One region of the Streptomyces sp. NPDC048192 genome, then DNA from elsewhere that is predicted to be linked to it. Evidence: riboswitches for the same ligand, from Rfam matches in the RefSeq annotation. Region 1 holds a riboswitch; each other region holds the start of a gene.
The links. Region 1 has a riboswitch for thiamine pyrophosphate ahead of thiC (phosphomethylpyrimidine synthase ThiC). Riboswitches for the same ligand answer to the same signal wherever they lie in the genome.

Region 1 (6,964 bases):
CGCGGACACCGGACGACAGATAGCGCGGAAAGCGGGGCGCTCGCCCCGTGCCCGCGCCGGCCGGGCGAGGGGCTCGGCGGGCCGACGGCACACGGGCCGGGTGTCCGGTCGGCCCCGAACCGGCCGAACATCTGCCCAAACGGGGCGAAAGCCGCGGTGAACTGGAGTCTTGTTCCGATTCACCACCCCTGGGTCATCACACGGCGCGACGCGCATTCCTATGATGGGCCCACGACACCGCGGACCGCTGCGACCAGGCAGTCCGAAGGGGTGCAGATGCGGCGCGATGGTGGAGGGGTCTGATGACTCAGGGGGCCGGTCAGGGACCCGAAGTGGAGCGGACGACGACGCTGCGCGACTTCCGGGTACCTGCGTACGTCCACGAGACCGGTCCGTACGTCCACACCGCCCACCCGGGCGACACCGCGCCGCCCGCCGAGGAGGCGTACCCCGACGGCTACACGCCCACCCAGCGCGACCTGCCCGTCATCAACCGGGCGGAGACCCCGGTCACCAGCGCCGAGACGGCTCCTGCCGCCCCGGCCCCGCAGCCCGCGACCGGCCCCGGCCCGCTGTACGTCGTCGGCGACGTCCACGGTTACCTCGACGAACTGGTGGCCGCACTCCAGGAGCAGGGGCTGATCGACGCCTCCGGCCAGTGGTGCGCCGGCACCACCCGGCTGTGGTTCCTCGGCGACTTCACCGACCGCGGGCCCGACGGGATCGGCGTCATCGACCTCGTGATGCGGCTGTCCGCCGAGGCCGCCGCGGCCGGCGGCTACTGCAAGGCCCTCATGGGCAACCACGAGCTGCTGCTGCTCGGCGCGAAGCGGTTCGGCGACACCCCCGTCAACTCCGGCGCGGGCACCGCCACCTTCCAGGCCGCCTGGCTGCTCAACGGCGGCCAGAAGACCGACATGGACCGCCTGCAGGACCACCACCTGCAGTGGATGGCCCGCCTCGACGCCGTCGAGGAGGTCGACGGCTATCTGCTGGTGCACTCGGACACCACCGCCTACCTCGACTACGGCGACTCCATCGAGGCGGTCAACGACACCGTCCGCGAGACCCTCACCCGCAACGACGCGGACGAGTGCTGGGATCTGTTCCGCAAGTTCACCAAGCGGTTCTCCTTCCGCGACGAGGGCGGCGCCGATGCCGTGCGCTCCCTCCTCGATACGTACGGCGGCACCCGCATCGTTCACGGCCACAGCCCGATTCCCTACCTGCTCGGCGAGGTCGGCTCCGAGGACGGCGAGGAGAGCAGCGGCCCGGTCGTGGAGGGACCGCACGTCTACGCCGACGGCCTCGCCATCGCGATGGACGGCGGAGTGACCATGGCCGGAAAGCTGCTGGTGCGGCAACTTCCCCTGGCCACCTGACCGTTCGGCCGAGCGGCGCCCCGGCCCGCGTGTCCCCGGGCCGATGGGGCAAATTCCGGCAACCCCCTGTCTCCGTGTGCCGTCACGGCTCTACCATCGGCTTATCCGTAGCAGGCTCCCCTCCGTTTCTGCCCGACGGCTCGCCGGCGTGCGAGCCCCAAGCCCTACGGAGCATCGGGGGATGCACATGAACAGCGTTCCGCAGCACCTGCAGAACGAGGACCGCCAGGAATTCGAGCGGCTCCTCGATGAGGCGCTGCGCTCCGCCCCACAGCGACCGGAACTGGCCGCTGTGGGACAGCGGCTCAATCCCGAGCAGCTGCGCACCATGGCGCTCAACGCCACCGCACTGATAACGGCCGCTGCGGCGGCCGAATACGAGCACTATGTGAAGGTCCGCCAGGAACTGCGCCAGCCGGCGATGGCCCCCGCGGCCGCCGGTGACTCCCGTGCCGACGACGCGAGTCCGGCCACGGCCGGGCTCGTCCCCTCCCTCGGCGAGCCGGCCGAGAACACCGGCGCGGGCGCCGTCGCGGTCATCGCCGTACTGGCTCCGGTCCTCTCCGGTACCGCCGCGGCGATCTTCCTCCTCGTCGGCTACATCCTGAGGACGCTGAGCCCGGGACAGGACTTCGCCGGGACCATGCTCACCGCCGGCTGGGTGTTCGGCGCGGTGACCGCGGCCGCGATCCTCGTGGCCGCGGTCGGACTGCTCCTGACCGCCCTGCGCAACGGCAGCTCGGATCAGGCCCGGGCGCTCGACGCGGCGCACCGGGAGCTGGACAGCGCCAGAGAAGCCTGGCGTCAGGCCCTGCTGGAGCGCGGCATCGTGCCGTTCCTGACGGAGGCGCTCGCCGAGCCCGGACCGGTCGCGCGCCACACGACCCCGCCCGCCCCGCGCGGTCGTATGCCCCGCCTGGGATACGACCGCCCCGGCTTCAGCAGTCCCGACGACGGCACCGCGTCCGGCCGGCCGAGCTTCACCAGCCCCGACTACACGAGCCCGGACTTCGGCGGCCCGGAGCACCAGCCCGAGTGATCCCGCAGCAACACCCGGAAGCAACACCCGGACGGCCCCGGCCCCCCTGAACGGCAGGGGACATGAACGGCCTGGGCCGGATCGGGCGGCGAGCCGAGCGGCCAACCGGTGTGGCACGACCACCCCGGTCAGCCGCCGCCCCTGCCGTTCCTCGGCCGCACCGGCCGCCTCAACGGGCGTCCCGGCGCGGCGAGTTCACTTCCGTCCCGCTCAGTCGGCGATCGGCAGATACACCCGGTTCCCGCTCGCCGCGAACTCCTTCGACTTCTGCGCCATGCCCTCCTCGATCTCGGCCGGGCTGCTGCCGTGCTCGCGGCGGATGTCCTGCGAGATCTTCATGCTGCAGAACTTCGGGCCGCACATGGAGCAGAAGTGGGCCGTCTTGGCGGGCTCGGCCGGCAGGGTCTCGTCGTGGAACTCACGGGCCGCGTCCGGATCCAGGGCGAGATTGAACTGGTCCTCCCACCGGAACTCGAAGCGGGCGTCGGACAGTGCGTCGTCCCACTCCTGGGCGCCTGGGTGCCCCTTGGCGAGATCGGCCGCGTGTGCGGCGATCTTGTACGTGATGACGCCGGTCTTGACGTCGTCACGGTTGGGCAGGCCCAGGTGCTCCTTGGGCGTGACGTAGCAGAGCATCGCAGTGCCCCACCAGGCGATCATCGCGGCGCCGATGCCGGAGGTGATGTGGTCGTACGCCGGCGCGATGTCCGTGGTCAGCGGGCCGAGCGTATAGAACGGAGCTTCATCGCAGATCTCCTGCTGAAGGTCGATGTTCTCCTTGATCTTGTGCATCGGGACGTGTCCCGGGCCTTCGATCATGGTCTGTACGTTGAAACGCCTGGCGATCCGGTTGAGTTCCCCAAGAGTTCGCAATTCCGCGAACTGAGCCTCGTCGTTGGCGTCCGCGATCGAACCCGGCCTGAGGCCGTCGCCCAGCGAGTACGTGACGTCGTAGGCGGCGAGGATCTCGCAGAGTTCCTCGAAGTTCTCGTACAGGAACGATTCCTTGTGGTGCGCCAGGCACCAGGCGGCCATGATCGAGCCACCGCGTGAGACGATGCCCGTCTTGCGGTTGGCGGTCAGCGGCACGAACGGCAGCCGGACGCCCGCGTGGACCGTCATGTAGTCCACGCCCTGTTCGGCCTGCTCGATGACCGTGTCCTTGTAGATCTCCCAGGTCAGTTCCTCGGCCTTGCCGTCGACCTTCTCCAGGGCCTGGTAGAGCGGCACCGTGCCGATGGGGACGGGGGAGTTGCGCAGCACCCACTCGCGGGTGGTGTGGATGTTGCGGCCGGTGGACAGGTCCATGACCGTGTCGGCACCCCACCGGGTCGCCCAGGTCATCTTCTCCACCTCCTCCTCGATGGAGGAAGTCACCGCGGAGTTGCCGATGTTGGCGTTGACCTTCACCAGGAACCGCTTGCCGATGATCATCGGCTCGATCTCGGGGTGGTTGACGTTGGCGGGCAGTACCGCCCGGCCCGCCGCGATCTCCTCGCGAACCACCTCGGGAGAGACGTTTTCCCGGATGGCCACGAACTCCATCTCCGGGGTGATCTCGCCCCGGCGCGCGTACGCGAGCTGCGTCACCGCTTCGCCGTCCCGGCCCCGGCGCGGCTGCCGCGGCCGTCCGGGGAAGACGGCGTCCAGGTTGCGGAGCCCACCGCGCGGTGCGGTGTGCTTGATCCCGTCGTCCTCGGGGCGGACGGGACGTCCCGCGTACTCCTCGGTGTCGCCTCGGGTGATGATCCAGTTCTCGCGCAGAGGCGGCAGTCCCCTGCGTACGTCAGTGTCGACGAGTGGATCGGTGTACGGGCCGGACGTGTCGTACAGCGTGACGGACTGCCCGTTGGTGAGGTGCACCTGACGGACCGGCACGCGCAGGTCGGGGCGCGAACCCTCGACATACGCCTTGTGCCAGCCGATGGACTTCCGGGCCTCCTGGGACGTCTCGTCCTGAACGGAGGCAGGCGTGCGTGCGTCCTTGTTGGTCATGAGACCTACTCCCTACGCCGGCATTACCCGGTAACAGGTTCGGCGGTCGACGCAGCGGTTTCCGTCTGTCGGTGTTTCGTGAGGAACATGGCATGTTCCACGTGAAACATCGCGCGTACGGAGGTCAGCGCCCTCTCAGCCCGGTGCTCCGAGCTCCCGCGTGTGCAAAGGTGCCTCCACGCTAGCGTCATCTGTGGCGCGATGAACAGTGGGCCCCCTGCCGTTCTTGCAATGATCGGGCGGTGACCAGCATGGAGCAGTACCCGTATCGGCCGCCTGGGTCGCCTCGCAGAGGCGGCCCAGGGCAGCACGAGGACCAGATGATTGACGGCCACGTGCCCGACGGCCATGGGTACGGCGGCCATGAATACGACGGCCGTACCGCCGGCACCGGGAACTCCAGCGCTGAACAGGTGCCCGGTCATCGCCAGGGTCACGCCCACCATGACGAGCACGGAACCGGGCACGGCCAGGAACAGGGGAAGGGGAGGGGGAGGGAGAACGAACACGGGCACGGGCACGGGCACAGTCACAGCCATGGACCCGCCGCCCCCGTCTCCCGGCACCTGCGCAAGGTCATCGCCGCGATCCTGATCCCGTTCACAGCGGCGGTCGCGGTCGGCCTGCTGGTGCTCTGGCCCGGGGGCGCCCCACCGCACAAACGCACCGGCGTCGGCTTCGACCGCGAGACACAGAACGCCACCGTCACCAGGGTCGTCGAGGTGAGCTGCCAATCGGTCAACGCCTCCGGTGACACCCCGACGGGAGACACCTCCACGGCCGAGGGCACCTCCGCGCAGCAACAGGCGAAGGGCACCTGCAAGAAGGCGACCGTCCGGGTCGACACCGGCAAGGACAAGGGCCGTACGTTCACCGAGATCGTCCAGCCGGACCAGACCCGGCAGCTGCATCAGGGCGAGAAGGTGGTGGTCGCCTACGAGCCCTCGGCGCCGAGAGACCTGCAGTACTCCGTGGCCGACGTGAACCGGCAGATCCCCATGACACTGCTCGCCGCGATCTTCGCCCTCGCCGTCGTGATCGTAGGCAGGCTCCGCGGGGTGATGGCGCTCGTCGCACTGGCCGTGAGCTTCCTGGTGCTGACCCTGTTCATCCTGCCCGCGATCCTCCAGGGCTCCAACCCGCTGCTCGTGGCGGTGGTCGGGGCGAGCGCCATCATGCTGATCGCCCTGTACATGTGCCACGGCCTGTCGGCCCGCACGTCCGTGGCGGTGCTCGGCACGCTGGTGTCCCTGTCGCTGATCGGCGTGCTCGGCTCCCTGTTCATCGGCTGGGCCGCGCTGACCGGCAACACGGACGACAACACCGGCCTGATCCACGGCCTGTATCCGTCGATCGACATGAGCGGTCTGCTGCTGGCCGGCGTCATCATCGGTTCGCTCGGTGTGCTGGACGACGTCACCGTGACCCAGACGTCCGCCGTGTGGGAACTGCACGAGGCCAACCCCTCGATGGGCTGGCGGGGGCTGTACCGGGCGGGCATTCGCATCGGCCGGGACCACATCGCGTCCGTGGTCAACACCCTCGTCCTCGCCTACGCCGGTGCCGCGCTGCCGTTGCTGCTGCTGTTCTCGATCGCTCAGAGCAGCGTCGGGACGGTGGCCGACAGCGAGCTGGTGGCCGAGGAGATCGTGCGCACGCTGGTGGGCTCCATCGGCCTGGTTGCCTCGGTGCCCGTCACCACGGCGCTGGCCGCCCTGGTGGTCGCGGCCGATCGCCCCGGCCCGGACACGCCGGCAGCGGCCGGGGCCCCGCCCGCTGCGGCGCGGGGAGGGCGGGGACGACGCCGGAAGCGGTGAGGAGGCGACCGCGCGTGGGATGCCGCGTCGTCGGCCAAGGCCGCACCCTGCTGCGCAGAAGCGTTCCTGCACCGTCCCACGCGGCACCGCGGGACACTTCGGCCTCCGCTGCCGTAACGCTTCAGCCGGCGCTCTGCTCCTCGGCCAGGATGCGGTCCAGGGCCTCTTCCAGATGCGCGTCGAAGTCGGCCAGCGCGCCCTCCTGACCGAGCGGCACGAGCTTGTCCGTGCGGTCCAGGAAGGCCACGAGCGGCGGTGCCGAGGAGCGGAACAGAGCCTGGTCGCCACCCACCTGAAGCCGGATCAGCACCTCGCCCAGCACCTCGGCGTCGGCCGGAGCGATGTGCACATCACCTTCCCCGCAGGGCCTGCCGACGCCGTCGATCAGCAGTTCACGCCCGAAGGCCCAGGTCACCGGAGCGTCACCGGGCAGATGGAAGGTCAGCCGCACGGCATAGGGATCACAGGTCTCGTAGCGCAACTCCACCGGAATGCGGAAGGAGAGCTCCTCGGACACGAGAAAGCTCATCATGACTTCTGCCTGTACGGACTCGCGCATCGTCTACCCCGTCGTATGGACATCGACTGGCCGGGTTTGATCCCTCCGACCGTGGTCAAATCTTGCTGAACGTACACAGCAGATCACAAGGAGTAAGTTTTCAGATACTGATAGAGAGCGTGAGCGTTCCCAGATGCCGTCCGATCTCCGTCTGCAGCCGCCGAGCCGCAGG
Region 2 (6,964 bases), on a different contig from region 1:
GGGAACCGTGCAGGAAGAAGACGCGACGCAGCCGGCCGCCGCCCCGACTCAGGAACAGCAGCCGGGCCTTACTCAAGACACGCAGGAGCAAGTGGTGATCGAAGAGACCCTCCTCGAGGCCGAGGAGAAGATGGAGAAGGCCGTCGTGGTCGCCAAGGAGGACTTCGCCGCGATCCGCACCGGTCGTGCGCACCCGGCGATGTTCAACAAGATCGTGGCCGACTACTACGGTGCCCCGACGCCGATCAACCAGCTGGCCTCGTTCTCCGTGCCGGAGCCGCGCATGGCGGTCGTGACCCCGTTCGACAAGAGCGCGCTGCGCAACATCGAGCAGGCGATCCGCGACTCCGACCTGGGCGTCAACCCCAGCAACGACGGCAACATCATCCGTGTGGTGTTCCCCGAGCTGACCGAGGAGCGCCGCCGCGAGTACATCAAGGTCGCCAAGAGCAAGGGCGAGGACGCGAAGGTCTCGATCCGCTCCGTGCGCCGCAAGGCCAAGGACGCCATCGACAAGCTGATCAAGGACGGCGAGGTCGGCGAGGACGAGGGCCGCCGTGCGGAGAAGGAGCTGGACGACACCACGGCGAAGTACGTCGCCCAGGTGGACGAGCTTCTGAAGCACAAGGAAGCGGAGCTGCTCGAAGTCTGATGAGCGACTCTTCCTGGAGGGTGCCGCCCACGGCGGGCCAGGCCGGGTACTGGGGGTCCGCCGAGGGCGGGCAGGCCCAGCCTGTCCCGGGGGCCGTCCCGGCGGGTCCCGCGTACGATGCGCCTGAGGCGCAGCACACCCGCCCCATGCCCATCGTGCCCGACGCGCCCGCATACGGACCCGACGAGGACGGCGACCTGGGGGCCGCCCGGCGAAGCGGCCCCTCGTTCCAGGAATTCCGCGACGCGCTGCGCCCCGAGGACCCGCAGGCCCGGACACTCCCGGCCGAGAACCAGAATCCGGAGCCCATGCCCGACGCCCACCAGCCGGCCCCAGCGCCGCAGAAGAAGAGCGCGGGCCGTGACCTGAGCGCGGCCATAGGGGTCGGGATCGGGCTCGGAGTGGTGATCGTCGCCTCGCTGTTCGTCTACAAGGCCGTGTTCGTCGGGGTGATCGCGGTCGCGGTCGTCGTCGGCCTGTGGGAGCTGACCAGCAGGCTGCGCGAGCGCAAGGAGATCAAGGCCCCGCTGGTGCCGCTCGCGGTGGGCGGTGCGGCGATGGTGGTCGCCGGGTACGTCAGCGGCGCCGAGGGCGCGTGGGTCGCCATGGCGCTGACGGCGCTCGCGACCCTGGTGTGGCGGATGACCGAGCCGCCGGAGGGCTATCTGAAGGACGTCACGGCGGGCGTCTTCGCGGCCTTCTACGTGCCGTTCCTGGCCACGTTCGTCGCGATGATGCTGACCGCGGACGACGGCCCCTGGCGGGTGCTGACCTTCCTCCTCCTCACGGTCGTCAGCGACACCGGCGCGTACGCGGTCGGCTGGCGCTTCGGCAGGCGCAAGCTGGCCCCCCGGATCAGCCCCGGCAAGACCCGCGAGGGCCTGGTGGGCGCGGTGACCTTCGCGATGGTCGCCGGCGCGCTGTGCATGCAGTTCCTGATCCACCACGGCAGCTGGTGGCAGGGGCTGCTGCTGGGGCTCGCGGTCGCGGCCAGCGCCACCCTGGGCGACCTCGGCGAGTCCATGATCAAACGCGACCTGGGCATCAAGGACATGGGCACCCTGCTCCCGGGCCACGGCGGCATCATGGACCGCCTGGACTCCCTGCTTCCCACGGCCCCGGTGGTGTGGCTGCTGCTGGTGCTGTTCGTCGGTTCGGCCTGAGCCTTCGTACGCCGGCGTACGTACGGCCCCGTCCTCGCGGAGGACGGGGCCGTTCCCGTGTGCGCGGTCGTTACGCGTCCGGCGTCACGTGGCCCGGATGGCGGCGATGTCGAACTGGAGGCGGACCTTGTCGCTCACCATGGCCCCGCCCTGGGCCAGCCGGGCGTCGTAGGTCAGGCCCCAGTCCGAGCGGTTGATCGTCGTGGTGCCGTCGAAGCCGACGCGCTCGTCCCCGAACACGTCGGTGACATGGCCGATGTAGGTGAGGTCCAGGTCGACGGGCCGGGTGGTGCCCTTGATCGTCAGGTCGCCGGTCATGCGGTAGACGTCCGCGTCCACGAGCCGTACGGCGGTGCTCGTGAAGGTCATCCGCGGATGCGCCCCGGCGTCCAGGAACTGCCGCCCGATCACGTGGGAGTCGCGCTGCTCGACACCGGTGTCGACGCTGGCGGTGTACAGCACGATGTCGGCGCGGGAGCGGGTGGGCTGGCGGCCGTCGAAGTAGAGGCGGCTCTCGTACTCGGTGAACGCGCCCCGCACCGTCGTCACCATCGCGTGCCGCACGGAGAACCCGATCCTGCTGTGCGCGGGATCGATCAGCCACTCGCCGGTGAGATGCGCCAGCTCGGGGTCGGGCAGAACGGCGGTGGCACCGGCCCGCGGGGCGGCGGTCGCCACGGGGGCGGCGGACGGCTGTGCACGCCGCTGGAAGGAGTTGCGGCCGAAAAGGTTCATGGCTCGTGGTTACGCCAGGGCAGGTGGCCGGACAAGACCCGACCAGGAAACCCGACCGTTCCCCGGCAGAACTTCACCACGCGCAGCAACGGCGACTGTCCCGTGCCGGTTCCATTGATCACGACGGGAGCCCGAAAAGCCACCGCGAACCCGAAATGCCCGATTGAACCCATTGACGCCATGCCTAAGGCATATGACCATAACGGGAACATGAGCGCCGAACCGTCGCCCCGTGGACCGCACGGCGCTCCCGCCTCGGCCCGAAGGAGGGCGGCCATGAAGACGATCCGCAGGCGCATGCCGGGCAAGAAATCGGCGGTGGCGGCGATGATCCTGGGGGCGACCCTCTTGATCACCCCGACCGCGACCGCCGCCACCGACACCCCGAAGCCCCAGACCCCCACCCTCGACCGCTGCGTCCACAGCATGGGCCCAGCCGGCCGCTACTACTACCCGGGCTACGCCAACGTGCCCTGCCTCTAAGCGGGAACGCCGCCCCGCCCCCGTCTCACGACCCGAGGACCACTTGCAGAACGACGCCGAGGAGTCCCAGTCCGGGGAGGGCGGCGACCGCCAGACACCACCAGGAAGCCGCCTTCGCCAGCCGGGTTCCGTGCTCCCGCAGAACCAGGAAGGCCAGCAACGCCACGCCGGCCACGACACCCGAGTGGAAAAGCGCGGCCACGACTCACCTCCCCGGTCCGCGAGACCCTATCCCGGCCGACCCCTGACGCGGTTGCCGCTGATCACGCCAGTGCCTGACCGGATGCTCAGGTCCTGGGGCGGCGCCTGCACGCGTGGACAGCCCGGCGCCCGAGGGGAAGGCCGGACTGGCCAGGGCCACGCCCTCGTCCTCGCTGATGGTGGCTCGCTCAGGCGGAGCCATGGCCGACCCCTCACGTCGGAGGAGCGCTGATGCCACCCACCTTCGACGCGGTCGTGATCGGTTCCGGCGTGAACGGCCTGGATGCCGCTGCCCAGTCGGCCAAGGGCGGCTGACACGCTCAGAGTCGCACCCGGCTCACGGATCCCGGCTCGACGGTCACCACCGCGGAGATCGCGGCATGCCGCTCGGGATGGACCTCCCAGGCCTCGGGGCCTTCGTCAGTGGGGAGGACCGCTCAGTGCCGACGGCGACGACCACTACGGACAGTCGTAGCGACTGGCACCCCAGGTCACCCAAGTGGATCTGCGACACTGGTACCACCATGCCCAAGCCCGGAGAACTTACTTTTGTCGTGCCGCGCGGTGCCAAGACGCCGCCGCGGCATCTTGCCGATCTCACGCCTGCGGAGCGTAAGGACGCGGTGGCCGAGGTCGGTGAGAAGCCGTTTCGTGCCAAGCAGCTCTCGCAGCACTACTTCGCGCGGTACGCGCACGACCCGGAGCAGTGGACGGACATTCCCGCCGGCTCGCGCGAGAAGCTGCGTGAGGCGCTGTTCCCGGAGCTGATGACCGTCGTCCGGCATCTGTCGACCGACGGGGGGGCCACCCGCAAGACGCTGTGGCGGCTGTTCGACGGGACCCTCGTGGAGTCCGTGCTGATGCGGTACCCGGACCGGGTCACCATGTGCATCAGCTCGCAGGCCGGGTGCGGGATGAACTGTCCGTTCTGCGCGACCGGGCAGGCGGGTCTGGACCGGAACCTGTCCACCGCCGAGATCGTCCACCAGATCGTGGACGGGATGCGGGCGCTCAGGGACGGAGAGGTGCCCGGCGGGCCTGCGCGGCTGTCCAACATCGTGTTCATGGGCATGGGGGAGCCGCTCGCCAACTACAAGCGGGTGGTCGGTGCGATCCGGGCGCTCACCGATCCCGCGCCGGACGCGCTCGGGCTCTCGCAGCGCGGGATCACCGTGTCCACCGTCGGGCTGGTGCCGGCCATCCACCGGTTCGCCGACGAGGGCTTCAAGTGCCGGCTCGCGATCTCCCTGCACGCCCCCGACGACGAGCTGCGCGACACCCTCGTCCCCGTGAACACGCGGTGGAAGGTGCGCGAGGTGCTCGACGCCGGGTTCGAGTACGTCGAGAAGAGCGGGCGGCGGCTGTCGATCGAGTACGCGCTGATCCGGGACATCAACGATCAGGCGTGGCGCGGGGACCGGCTCGGGCGGCTGCTGAAGGGCAAGCCCGTGCACGTCAACCTCATTCCGCTGAACCCGACCCCGGGCAGCAAGTGGACCGCCTCCCGGCCGGAGGACGAGAAGGCGTTCGTGGAGGCCATCGCCGCCCACGGTGTGCCGGTCACCGTCCGGGACACCCGGGGGCAGGAGATCGACGGGGCCTGTGGTCAGCTGGCGGCCACCGAGCGGTAATCTGGCCACCGTCCCAATCACATCTTCATATTCCGACAGGGGAGCGCCACAGCGCTGAGAGTGCGGCGGACAGGGCCGCAGACCCTCTGAACCTCGCCCAGGTCATTCTGGGTAGGAAGTTCGGTCATCACTCAAGCTGTTGCGCCCTGCCCGGATTCTCCGGGCGGGGCCGCGTCTCTTCCTGGCCAGCCCCCAGGAGGACAACCAGTGCAGAACAAGACCCTCGTGGCCGTCGCGGTCGGCCTCGGCGTCATCGGCCTGTCCGCGTGCGGATCGACGGACGCCAAGAACACCGCCGGCTCCAAGACCGTGACCCTGGTCAGCCATGACTCGTGGGCCGTGTCCAAGAGCGTGCTCAAGGACTTCGAGAAGAAGACCGGGTACCAGGTCAAGGTCCTCAAGGACGGCGACGCCGGGCAGGCCGTCAACAAGGCGATCCTGACCAAGGACAACCCGCAGGGCGACGTCTTCTTCGGCGTCGACAACACCCTGCTCTCCCGCGCCCTCGACAACGGCCTCTTCCAGCCGTACACCGCCAAGGGCCTGGACAAGGTCGGCGCCCCGTACCAGCTCGACAAGGACAAGCACCGGGTCACGCCCGTCGACTACGGCGACATCTGCGTCAACTACGACAAGAAGTACTTCGCCGATCACCACCTCACCCCGCCGCAGTCCTTCGCCGACCTCGCCAAGCCCGCGTACAAGAACCTGCTGGTCACCGAGAACGCCGCCACCTCCTCGCCCGGCCTCGGCTTCGTGCTGGGCAGCGCCGCGCAGTTCGGGGACACCGGCTGGCAGGGCTACTGGAAGAAGCTCAAGGCCAACGGCGTCAAGGTCGTCGACGGCTGGGAGCAGGCGTACTACCAGGAGTTCTCGGGTTCCTCGGAGGGCAGGAAGGCCGGTGGCGACCGGCCGCTCGTCGTGTCGTACGCCTCCTCCCCGCCCGCCGAGGTGATCTACGCCAAGAAGCGGCCCAGCACCGCCCCGACCGGCGTGTCGTACGGCACCTGCTTCCGGCAGATCGAGTTCGCCGGGCTGCTGAGCAACGCGAAGAACACCAAGGGCGCCAAGGCGTTCATCGACTTCCTGGTCTCCAGGGAGTTCCAGGAGGACATGCCGCTGAACATGTTCGTCTACCCGGTGGTCCAGGGCGCGAAGGTGCCCGCCGAGTTCACCGAGTACGGCAAGGCCGCCCAGCACCCCGAGACCATGGCCCCCGGCAAGATCGCCGCCAACCGTGACCAGTGGGTCAAGTCGTGGACCTCGCTCGTACTGAAGTAGCCGGCCCCCGGCGGAGGTACGCGGCGCGGCTGGGGCTGATGGCCCTGCCCGTCGCGTTCTTCGCGCTGTTCTTCGCCTGGCCCGTCGCCGCGATCGTCGCGCGCGGGCTGAAGGCGGACGGCGCCTGGCGGTGGGGGCGGCTCGCGGACGTGGTGACCCAGCCGGACATCCGGCACGTGCTGTGGTTCACCACCTGGCAGGCGCTCGCCTCCACCGCGCTCACCCTGCTGTGCGCGCTGCCCGCCGCCTACGTCTTCGCCCGCCTCGACTTCCCGGGCCGGCAGGTGCTGCGGGCCGTGGTCACCGTGCCGTTCGTGCTGCCGACCGTCGTCGCCGGCAGCGCGTTCCTCGCCCTCGTCGGGCACGGCGGGCTGCTCGACGACCTGTGGGGCGTACGGCTGGACACCACGGTGTGGGCGATCCTGCTGGCCCACGTCTTCTTCAACTACGCCGTCGTGGTACGGACCGTGGGCGGGCTGTGGTCCCAGCTCGACCCCCGGCAGGAGGAGGCCGCCCGCATGCTGGGCGCCTCGCCGTTCGGCGCCTGGCGCAAGGTCACCCTCCCCGCGCTGGCGCCCGCCGTGGCCGCCGCCGCGCTGATGGTGTTCCTGTTCTGCTTCACCTCCTTCGGCATCGTCCAGATCCTCGGCGGCCCCACCTTCTCCACCCTCGAAGTGGAGATCTACCGGCAGACCTCCGAGGTCTTCGACCTGTCCACGGCCGCCGTCCTCACCCTCGTCCAGTTCGCCGCCGTCGGCCCGATCCTCGCCGTGCACGCCTGGACCGTGCGGCGCCGGGAGAGTGCCCTGCGGCTGGTG
Region 3 (6,964 bases), on a different contig from region 1:
GGCGCTTGACCGCCCAGCCGGCGGCGAAGCCGCGGCGGAACGACAGCGTGACATAGGTCTGGCCGACCGCGAAGGCGATCGCGCCGAGCCCGATGACGACGACCGAGGGCATCAGCACGCCGAGCACGACGCCGAGGAAGCCGGCGAAGGCGAGCAGCCGCCAGCGCAGCCGCGCCTTGTACTGCAGCAGCACCTCGCCCAGCAACCACAGTGCGACGATGCCGAACGCGATGTAGAGGACCGTCCAGCCCATGTACGCCCCTCTCCCAGTGACCGCTACGCAGTGTGTCGTATCGCGGTGCGGCCGGTCTAGGCCTGCGGGGGGTGGTGCAGGCCCAGGTTCTCGTAGATTTCCAGGGTCGCCGTGGAGTTGTTGAGCGTGATGAAGTGCAGTCCGGGCACTCCCTCGGCGAGCAGCCGTGCGCAGAACTCCGTGGCGAAGTCGATACCGATGGAGCGTACCGCCGCCGGATCGTCCTTGGCTGTGAGGATCCGCTCTTTCAGGGCGTCCGGGAAGCGGGCGTTGCTGAGCCTCGGCAACCGTTCCAGCATCTTCACGCTGGTGACGGGCAGGACCTCGGGGATCACCGGGGTGTCACAGCCCGCCGCCGCGACGCGGTCGCGCAGCCGGAGATACGACTCCGGCTGGAAGAACATCTGTGTGATGGCGTAGTCGGCGCCCGCACGGCACTTGTCCACGAAGTGGGCGACGTCGGTGTCCCAGTCCGCGGAACGGGGGTGCATCTCCGGGAAGGCGGCGACGCCCACGCAGAAGTCGCCCGACTCCTTGATGAGACGGACGAGTTCGGCCGCGTAGGTCAGGCCCTGCGGGTGCGGGACCCATTCGCCCATGGGGTCGCCGGGCGGGTCGCCGCGCACGGCGAGCATGTTGCGGATCCCGGCGTCCGCATACTGGCCGATGATGTTCCGCAGTTCGGCGATGGAGTGGTCGACCGCGGTGAGATGGGCGACCGGGGTGAGCGTGGTGTCGGCGACGATCTGCTCGGTCTCCTTGACGGTGCCGGCGCGGGTGGAGCCGCCGGCGCCGTAGGTCACGGAGACGAAGTCGGGCGCGACCGCCTCGACCCGCCGGAGCGCGCTCCACAGGTTCCGCTCGCCCTTGGGGGTCTTCGGCGCCGAGAACTCGAACGAGTACGTCGTCTTGCCGCTGGCGAGGATGTCGCGCACGGTGCGTGCGCGATCAGTCCTGGTGGAGGGGGTTCCGAGGGCCATACGGGCAGGTTAGCCAGGGGTGGGCGGTCCCCCAACCGGAGGACGGCGATTTGCCCGGATTGCCGGGTTGCTGTCCACTCCTTGGACAAAACCCCGGACAATGGTGCCGCCGGAACGGCCGGCGCCGCTCCCGGAACGGCCGGCCCGCTCCTAGAGCTGCCGGAGGCGCTTCGCGAACTCCGCCGCGGCCGCTCCCGGGTCGCCGGCCTCGGTGATCGCACGGACCACGACCACCCGGCGGGCGCCCGCGTCCAGCACCTCGTCCAGGTTGGCCAGGTCGATCCCGCCGATCGCGAACCAGGGGCGGTCGGTGCCCAGGCCGGCCGTGTACCGGACCAGGCCGAGGCCGGGCGCGTGCCGGCCGGGCTTGGTGGGGGTGGGCCAGCAGGGGCCGGTGCAGAAGTAGTCCACGCCCTCCTGCACGGCGGCGGCCGCCGCCTCGGACTCGGCGTGCGTGGAGCGGCCGATCAGCACCTCGTCGCCGAGAACGGCGCGGGCGGCCGGTACCGGCAGGTCGCCCTGGCCGAGGTGCAGGACGTCGGCGCGGGCCGCGTGGGCGACGTCCGCGCGGTCGTTCACCGCGAGCAGCTTGCCGTGCCGGGCGCAGGCGTCCGCGAAGACCTCCAGGTGCGCGAGCTCCTCGGCGGCCTCCATGCCCTTGTCGCGCAGCTGCACGATGTCGACGCCGCCGGCCAGGACCGCGTCCAGGAACTCGGGGAGGTCGCCCTGGCGGGTGCGCGCGTCCGTGCACAGGTACAGACGGGCGTCGGTGAGCGCGGCACGCGCGGCGTCGGACATACGTGGGTCCCCCTGATCGGTGTCCCTGGCTGCTGTCACGGGTGGCGTACGGGCACTGCGGCCCGCACGCCACCCCTTGTGGTGCGGGTCGGCTCAGACGGCGAGCGCCTGGGCGCGGCGCTTCACCTCCGTGCCGCGATTCTCGCTCAGGGCCTGCGCGGGGGTGCCGGGCAGGGTGTCATCGGGGGTGAAGAGCCACTCGATCATCTCTTCGTCCGTGAAGCCGTCGTCCCGCAGGAGCGTCAGGGTGCCGGACAGGCCCTTGACGACCTTGTCCCCGTCGATGAAGGCGGCGGGGACGTGCAGCGCCCGGTTCTCACCTCGGCGGACGGCGATGAGCTGGCCCTCCTTGACCAGCTGCCGCACGCGCGTCACCTCCACGCCGAGCCGTTCGGCGATGTCGGGGAGGGTGAGCCAGGCGGGGACGAGAGCATCGATCTTTGCGTCAATCTCGGTCACGGCACCAGGGTAGGCGCTCGGCCGGTCCGGTCGCGATGCGTCGTGCCGGGCTGTGTCGCCCGGCGGGGCGCGGCGGTGACCTGCTCGCTCGCGCGCGGCGGCACGCCGTGACCGTTCCGCGCGCCCTTCGGCGCGACGGTCACGCGGCCTTCGCGTCCTTCAGGGGCTTTCCGGGGTCGGCCAGGGCCGCCGGGTCCATACGGCTGCCCGCCTCGATCAGGCGCCGTCCCTGCGCGAGATCACGCGGTCGGCCCACCGCAAGCAGGGCCACCAGCCGGTCCTCGCACAGCCAGCACACCGTCCACGCCGGGCCCCCCGGGTCGCCGCGCCAGACCAGCCGGTCGGCGGCGGGGTGGTGGCCGGCGTACTGGACGAAGCGGCCGAACTGCTCGGACCAGAAGTACGGCACCGGGTCGTAGACCGCCGAGGTCTCGCCGAGGATGTCCGCGGCGACCGTGCGCGGGCCCTGCAGGGCGTTGTCCCAGTGGTGGACCATCAGCCGTTCGCCGTAGCGGGCGGAGGGGAAGGAGGCGCAGTCGCCGACGGCGTACACGCCGGGCACGGACGTGCGCAGCCGGGCGTCGGCGAGCACGTCCCCGTGCGGGCCCAGCTCGACCCCGGAGCCGGCCAGCCAGGCCGTGGCGGGGCGGGCGCCGATGCCGACGACGACGGCCCCCGCGGGCAGCCGGGTGCCGTCGGCGAGGAACACCGCGCCGGGCTCGACGCGCTCCACGCGCGCGTGCGTGCGCAGTTCGGCGCCCGCGTCGGCGTACCAGGCGGCCATGGGGGCGGCGACCTCGGCGGGCAGGGCGCCGGCGAGCGGCCGGTCGGCGGCCTCCACGACGGTCACCGCGCACCCGGCCTGACGGGCGGCCGTGGCGAACTCGGCGCCGATCCAGCCGGCCCCGACGACCACGATCTCGTGCTGCCGGGCCAGTACCGGCCGCAGCCGTTCGGCGTCGTCCAGGGTGCGCAGCAGATGCACGCCGGGCACGCCCTCGGTGCCCGGCAGGGTGACCGGCTCGGCGCCGGTGGCGAGGACGAGGACGTCGTACGGCACCGGGCCCTGCTCGGTGTCCAGCTCCCGCTCGGCGGGGCGCAGGCCCAGCACCTCGCAGCCGAGCCGCAGCTCGACCCCGAGGGAGTCGAAGTCCACGTCGAAGGCGGAGTCCTCGGCCTTGCCGAGCAGCACGGCCTTGGACAGCGGCGGCCGGTCGTACGGCTGGTGCGGTTCGGCGCCGATCACGGTGACGGCGCCCGTGAAGCCCTGCTCCCGCAGCGCGACCGCGGTCTGCACGCCGGCCATGCCCGCGCCGACCACGACCACGTGCCGCCCCTGTGACGTGCCCTCTTGTGCTGTCTGTTCGCCCACCCGATCACCATAGACACGTGACGGAGCGTCAGTCAGCGGCCATGCCCGGTGACCTGCTCCACACCCCCGGCAGCAGGACCCGGTCCCCCGGCGGCTCACCCTCCCGGGTGCCGACCGGACGGCCGCGCACGGCCGGGGGCGCTCTTACGGGCGGCACGGACGGCGGGCTAGGGTGGCCCCCGTACACGCACTCGCGGGAGCCCGGACGCACCGGGCTGAGAGGGAGGCTGGCGGCCTCCGACCGTACGAACCTGATCCGGGTCATGCCGGCGAAGGGAGGGGCTGGACGCCCATGTCGTCACGTACGTCCGACGTCCTCGTCATCGGGGGCGGGATCATCGGCCTGGTCACGGCCTGGCGCGCGGCGCAGCGCGGGCTGGCCACGGCCGTGGTGGACCCCGAGCCCGGCGGCGGGGCCGCGCGGGTCGCGGCCGGAATGCTGGCCGCCGTCACCGAACTGCACTACGGCGAGGAGACGCTGCTCGCCCTGAACCTGGAGTCGGCCCGCCGCTATCCGCGCTTCGCGGCCGAGCTGACCGAGCTGACCGGCCACGACCTCGGCTACCGCCGCTGCGGCACCCTCGCGGTCGCGCTCGACGCCGACGACCGCGCCCACCTGCGCGAGCTGCACGCGCTGCAGCAGCGCTCGGGCCTGGACTCGCAGTGGCTGTCCGGGCGGGAGTGCCGGCGCCTGGAGCCGATGCTGGCGCCCGGGGTGCGCGGCGGGCTGCGGGTCGACGGCGACCACCAGATCGACCCGCGGCGCCTGACGGCGGCCCTGGTGGCCGCCTGCGAGCGCACGGGCGTCGCCTTCCACCGCGCGTGGGCCGAGCGGCTGGACGTCACGGGCGGCCGGGCGGCCGGGGTGACCACCGCCGACGGCACCGCGCTGCGCGCCGGGCAGGTGGTGCTCGCCGCCGGGAGCATGAGCGGGCGGCTCGCGGGCGTGCCCGAGGCGCTGCTGCCGCCGGTGCGCCCGGTGAAGGGGCAGGTGCTGCGGCTCACCGTGCCGCGCCGGTACGCGCCCTTCCTCAGCCGTACCGTGCGCGCCGTGGTCCGCGGCAGCCAGGTGTACCTGCTGCCGCGGGAGAACGGCGAGCTGGTCGTCGGCGCGACCAGCGAGGAGCTGGGCTGGGACACGACCGTCACCGCGGGCGGGGTGTACGAGCTGCTGCGCGACGCCCACGAGCTGGTGCCGGGCATCACCGAGCTGCCGCTCACCGAGACCCGGGCCGGGCTGCGCCCCGGCTCCCCGGACAACGCGCCGCTGCTCGGCCCGTCCGGGCTGGACGGGCTGCTGCTGGCAACCGGGCACTACCGCAACGGGGTGCTGCTGACGCCGGTCACCGGCGATGTGATGGCACGGCTGCTGGCCGACGGCGAACTGCCGGACGAGGCCCGCCCGTTCACGCCGCGGCGCTTCGGCGCCCCCGCCCTCGTGGAGCAGCCCGCATGAACATCTCGATCTCTGTCAACGGAGAGCGCCGGGAGATCGCCCCGGGCACCGCCCTCGAGGCGGTCGTACGGTCGCTGACCCCGGCGCCGTCCGGGGTGGCCGCCGCCGTCAACGAGACCGTCGTCCCGCGCGCGCGGTGGGCCGCCACGGCGCTCGCCGACGGCGACCGGGTCGAGGTCCTCACCGCGGTCCAGGGAGGCTGAGCCATGGCCGACGATCTCTTGGTCCTCGGGGGTACGACGCTGTCGTCGCGGCTGATCATGGGCACGGGCGGGGCGCCCAGCCTGGACGTGCTGGAGCGGGCGCTGGCCGCGTCCGGCACGCAGCTGACGACGGTCGCGATGCGGCGGGTGGACCCGTCCGTGCACGGCTCGGTGCTGTCGGTGCTCGAGAAGCTGGGCATCGGGGTGCTGCCGAACACGGCGGGCTGCTTCACCGCGGGCGAGGCGGTGCTGACCGCGCGGCTGGCGCGCGAGGCGCTGGGCACGGACCTGATCAAGCTGGAGGTCATCGCCGACGAGCGGACCCTGCTGCCGGATCCGGTGGAGCTGCTGGATGCGGCGGAGACGCTGGTCGACGAGGGGTTCACGGTGCTGCCGTACACCAATGACGATCCCGTGCTGGCGCGCCGGCTCGAGGACGTGGGGTGTGCCGCGGTCATGCCACTGGGTTCGCCGATCGGGTCCGGGCTGGGCATCCGCAACCCGCACAACTTCCAGCTGATCGTCGAGCACGCGCGCGTGCCGGTGATCCTGGACGCGGGGGCCGGCACGGCGTCGGATGTGGCGTTCGCCATGGAGCTGGGGTGCGCCGGGGTGATGCTCGCCTCGGCGGTGACCCGGGCGCAGGAGCCGGAGACGATGGCCGCCGCGATGCGGCACGCGGTGGAAGGGGGCCGGCTGGCCCGGCTGGCCGGACGGATTCCGCGCAGGCACTTCGCCGAGGCCTCCTCCCCTAGCGAGGGACGCGCCCGCCTGGATCCCGAGCGGCCGGCATTCTGATCGCGGCGCCGTCACAGCTGTGCTGCATTCCGTCACCGGCACCGGCGCACCGTGCGGCGTTGTCGGTCGCTCCTCGTAGACTCCCCTGTCGTGGATACGACCCTTCAGGACCCCCTCGTCGGGCAGGTGCTCGACGGCCGTTATCGCGTCGACGCGCGGATCGCCGTCGGCGGGATGGCCACGGTCTACCGGGCCCTGGACACCCGTCTGGACCGTGTGCTCGCGTTGAAGGTGATGCACCCGGCGCTCGCGGCGGACGGATCGTTCGTGGAGCGGTTCATCCGGGAGGCGAAGTCGGTGGCCCGGCTGGCCCACCCGAACGTGGTGCAGGTCTTCGACCAGGGCACCGACGGGTCGTACGTGTACCTGGCGATGGAGTACGTCGCCGGGTGCACCCTGCGGGACGTGCTGCGCGAGCGGGGGGCGCTGCAGCCGCGCGCGGCGCTCGACATCCTCGAACCCGTCCTCGCCGCGCTCGGGGCGGCGCACCGGGCCGGGTTCGTGCACCGGGACATGAAGCCGGAGAACGTGCTGATAGGCGACGACGGCCGGGTCAAGGTCGCCGACTTCGGGCTCGTGCGGTCCGTGGACACCCAGACCGGCACGACCGGCGCCGTCCTCGGCACCGTGTCGTACCTCGCCCCG

Region 2: it holds a riboswitch for thiamine pyrophosphate, as region 1 does, so the genes downstream of both, ACGFZN_RS29685 (thiamine ABC transporter substrate binding subunit) here and thiC (phosphomethylpyrimidine synthase ThiC) in region 1, are expected to answer to the same signal.
Region 3: it holds a riboswitch for thiamine pyrophosphate, as region 1 does, so the genes downstream of both, thiO (glycine oxidase ThiO) here and thiC (phosphomethylpyrimidine synthase ThiC) in region 1, are expected to answer to the same signal.

Annotation. Positions count from the first base shown of each region.
Region 1 is NZ_JBIDAL010000004.1:394,322-401,285, reverse strand. Features, by position in the region: gene ACGFZN_RS10120 (LacI family DNA-binding transcriptional regulator) at 1-23, shown strand, start outside; gene ACGFZN_RS10115 (metallophosphoesterase) at 303-1,382, shown strand; gene ACGFZN_RS10110 (hypothetical protein) at 1,564-2,421, shown strand; gene thiC (phosphomethylpyrimidine synthase ThiC) at 2,632-4,416, opposite strand; TPP riboswitch at 4,409-4,586, opposite strand; gene ACGFZN_RS10100 (YibE/F family protein) at 4,668-6,233, shown strand; gene ACGFZN_RS10095 (SsgA family sporulation/cell division regulator) at 6,355-6,792, opposite strand; gene ACGFZN_RS10090 (IclR family transcriptional regulator) at 6,893-6,964, opposite strand, start outside.
Region 2 is NZ_JBIDAL010000015.1:99,171-106,134, forward strand. Features, by position in the region: gene frr (ribosome recycling factor) at 95-652, shown strand; gene ACGFZN_RS29660 (phosphatidate cytidylyltransferase) at 652-1,815, shown strand; gene ACGFZN_RS29665 (YceI family protein) at 1,900-2,550, opposite strand; gene ACGFZN_RS29670 (hypothetical protein) at 2,827-3,033, shown strand; gene ACGFZN_RS29675 (hypothetical protein) at 3,059-3,235, opposite strand; gene rlmN (23S rRNA (adenine(2503)-C(2))-methyltransferase RlmN) at 3,759-4,865, shown strand; TPP riboswitch at 4,893-5,001, shown strand; gene ACGFZN_RS29685 (thiamine ABC transporter substrate binding subunit) at 5,073-6,146, shown strand; gene ACGFZN_RS29690 (ABC transporter permease) at 6,185-6,964, shown strand, end outside.
Region 3 is NZ_JBIDAL010000003.1:374,071-381,034, forward strand. Features, by position in the region: gene ACGFZN_RS07320 (hypothetical protein) at 1-253, opposite strand, end outside; gene metF (methylenetetrahydrofolate reductase [NAD(P)H]) at 310-1,233, opposite strand; gene thiE (thiamine phosphate synthase) at 1,384-2,031, opposite strand; gene ACGFZN_RS07335 (Rv2175c family DNA-binding protein) at 2,125-2,490, opposite strand; gene ACGFZN_RS07340 (NAD(P)/FAD-dependent oxidoreductase) at 2,630-3,862, opposite strand; TPP riboswitch at 4,046-4,157, shown strand; gene thiO (glycine oxidase ThiO) at 4,155-5,318, shown strand; gene thiS (sulfur carrier protein ThiS) at 5,321-5,521, shown strand; gene ACGFZN_RS07355 (thiazole synthase) at 5,525-6,319, shown strand; gene pknB (Stk1 family PASTA domain-containing Ser/Thr kinase) at 6,410-6,964, shown strand, end outside.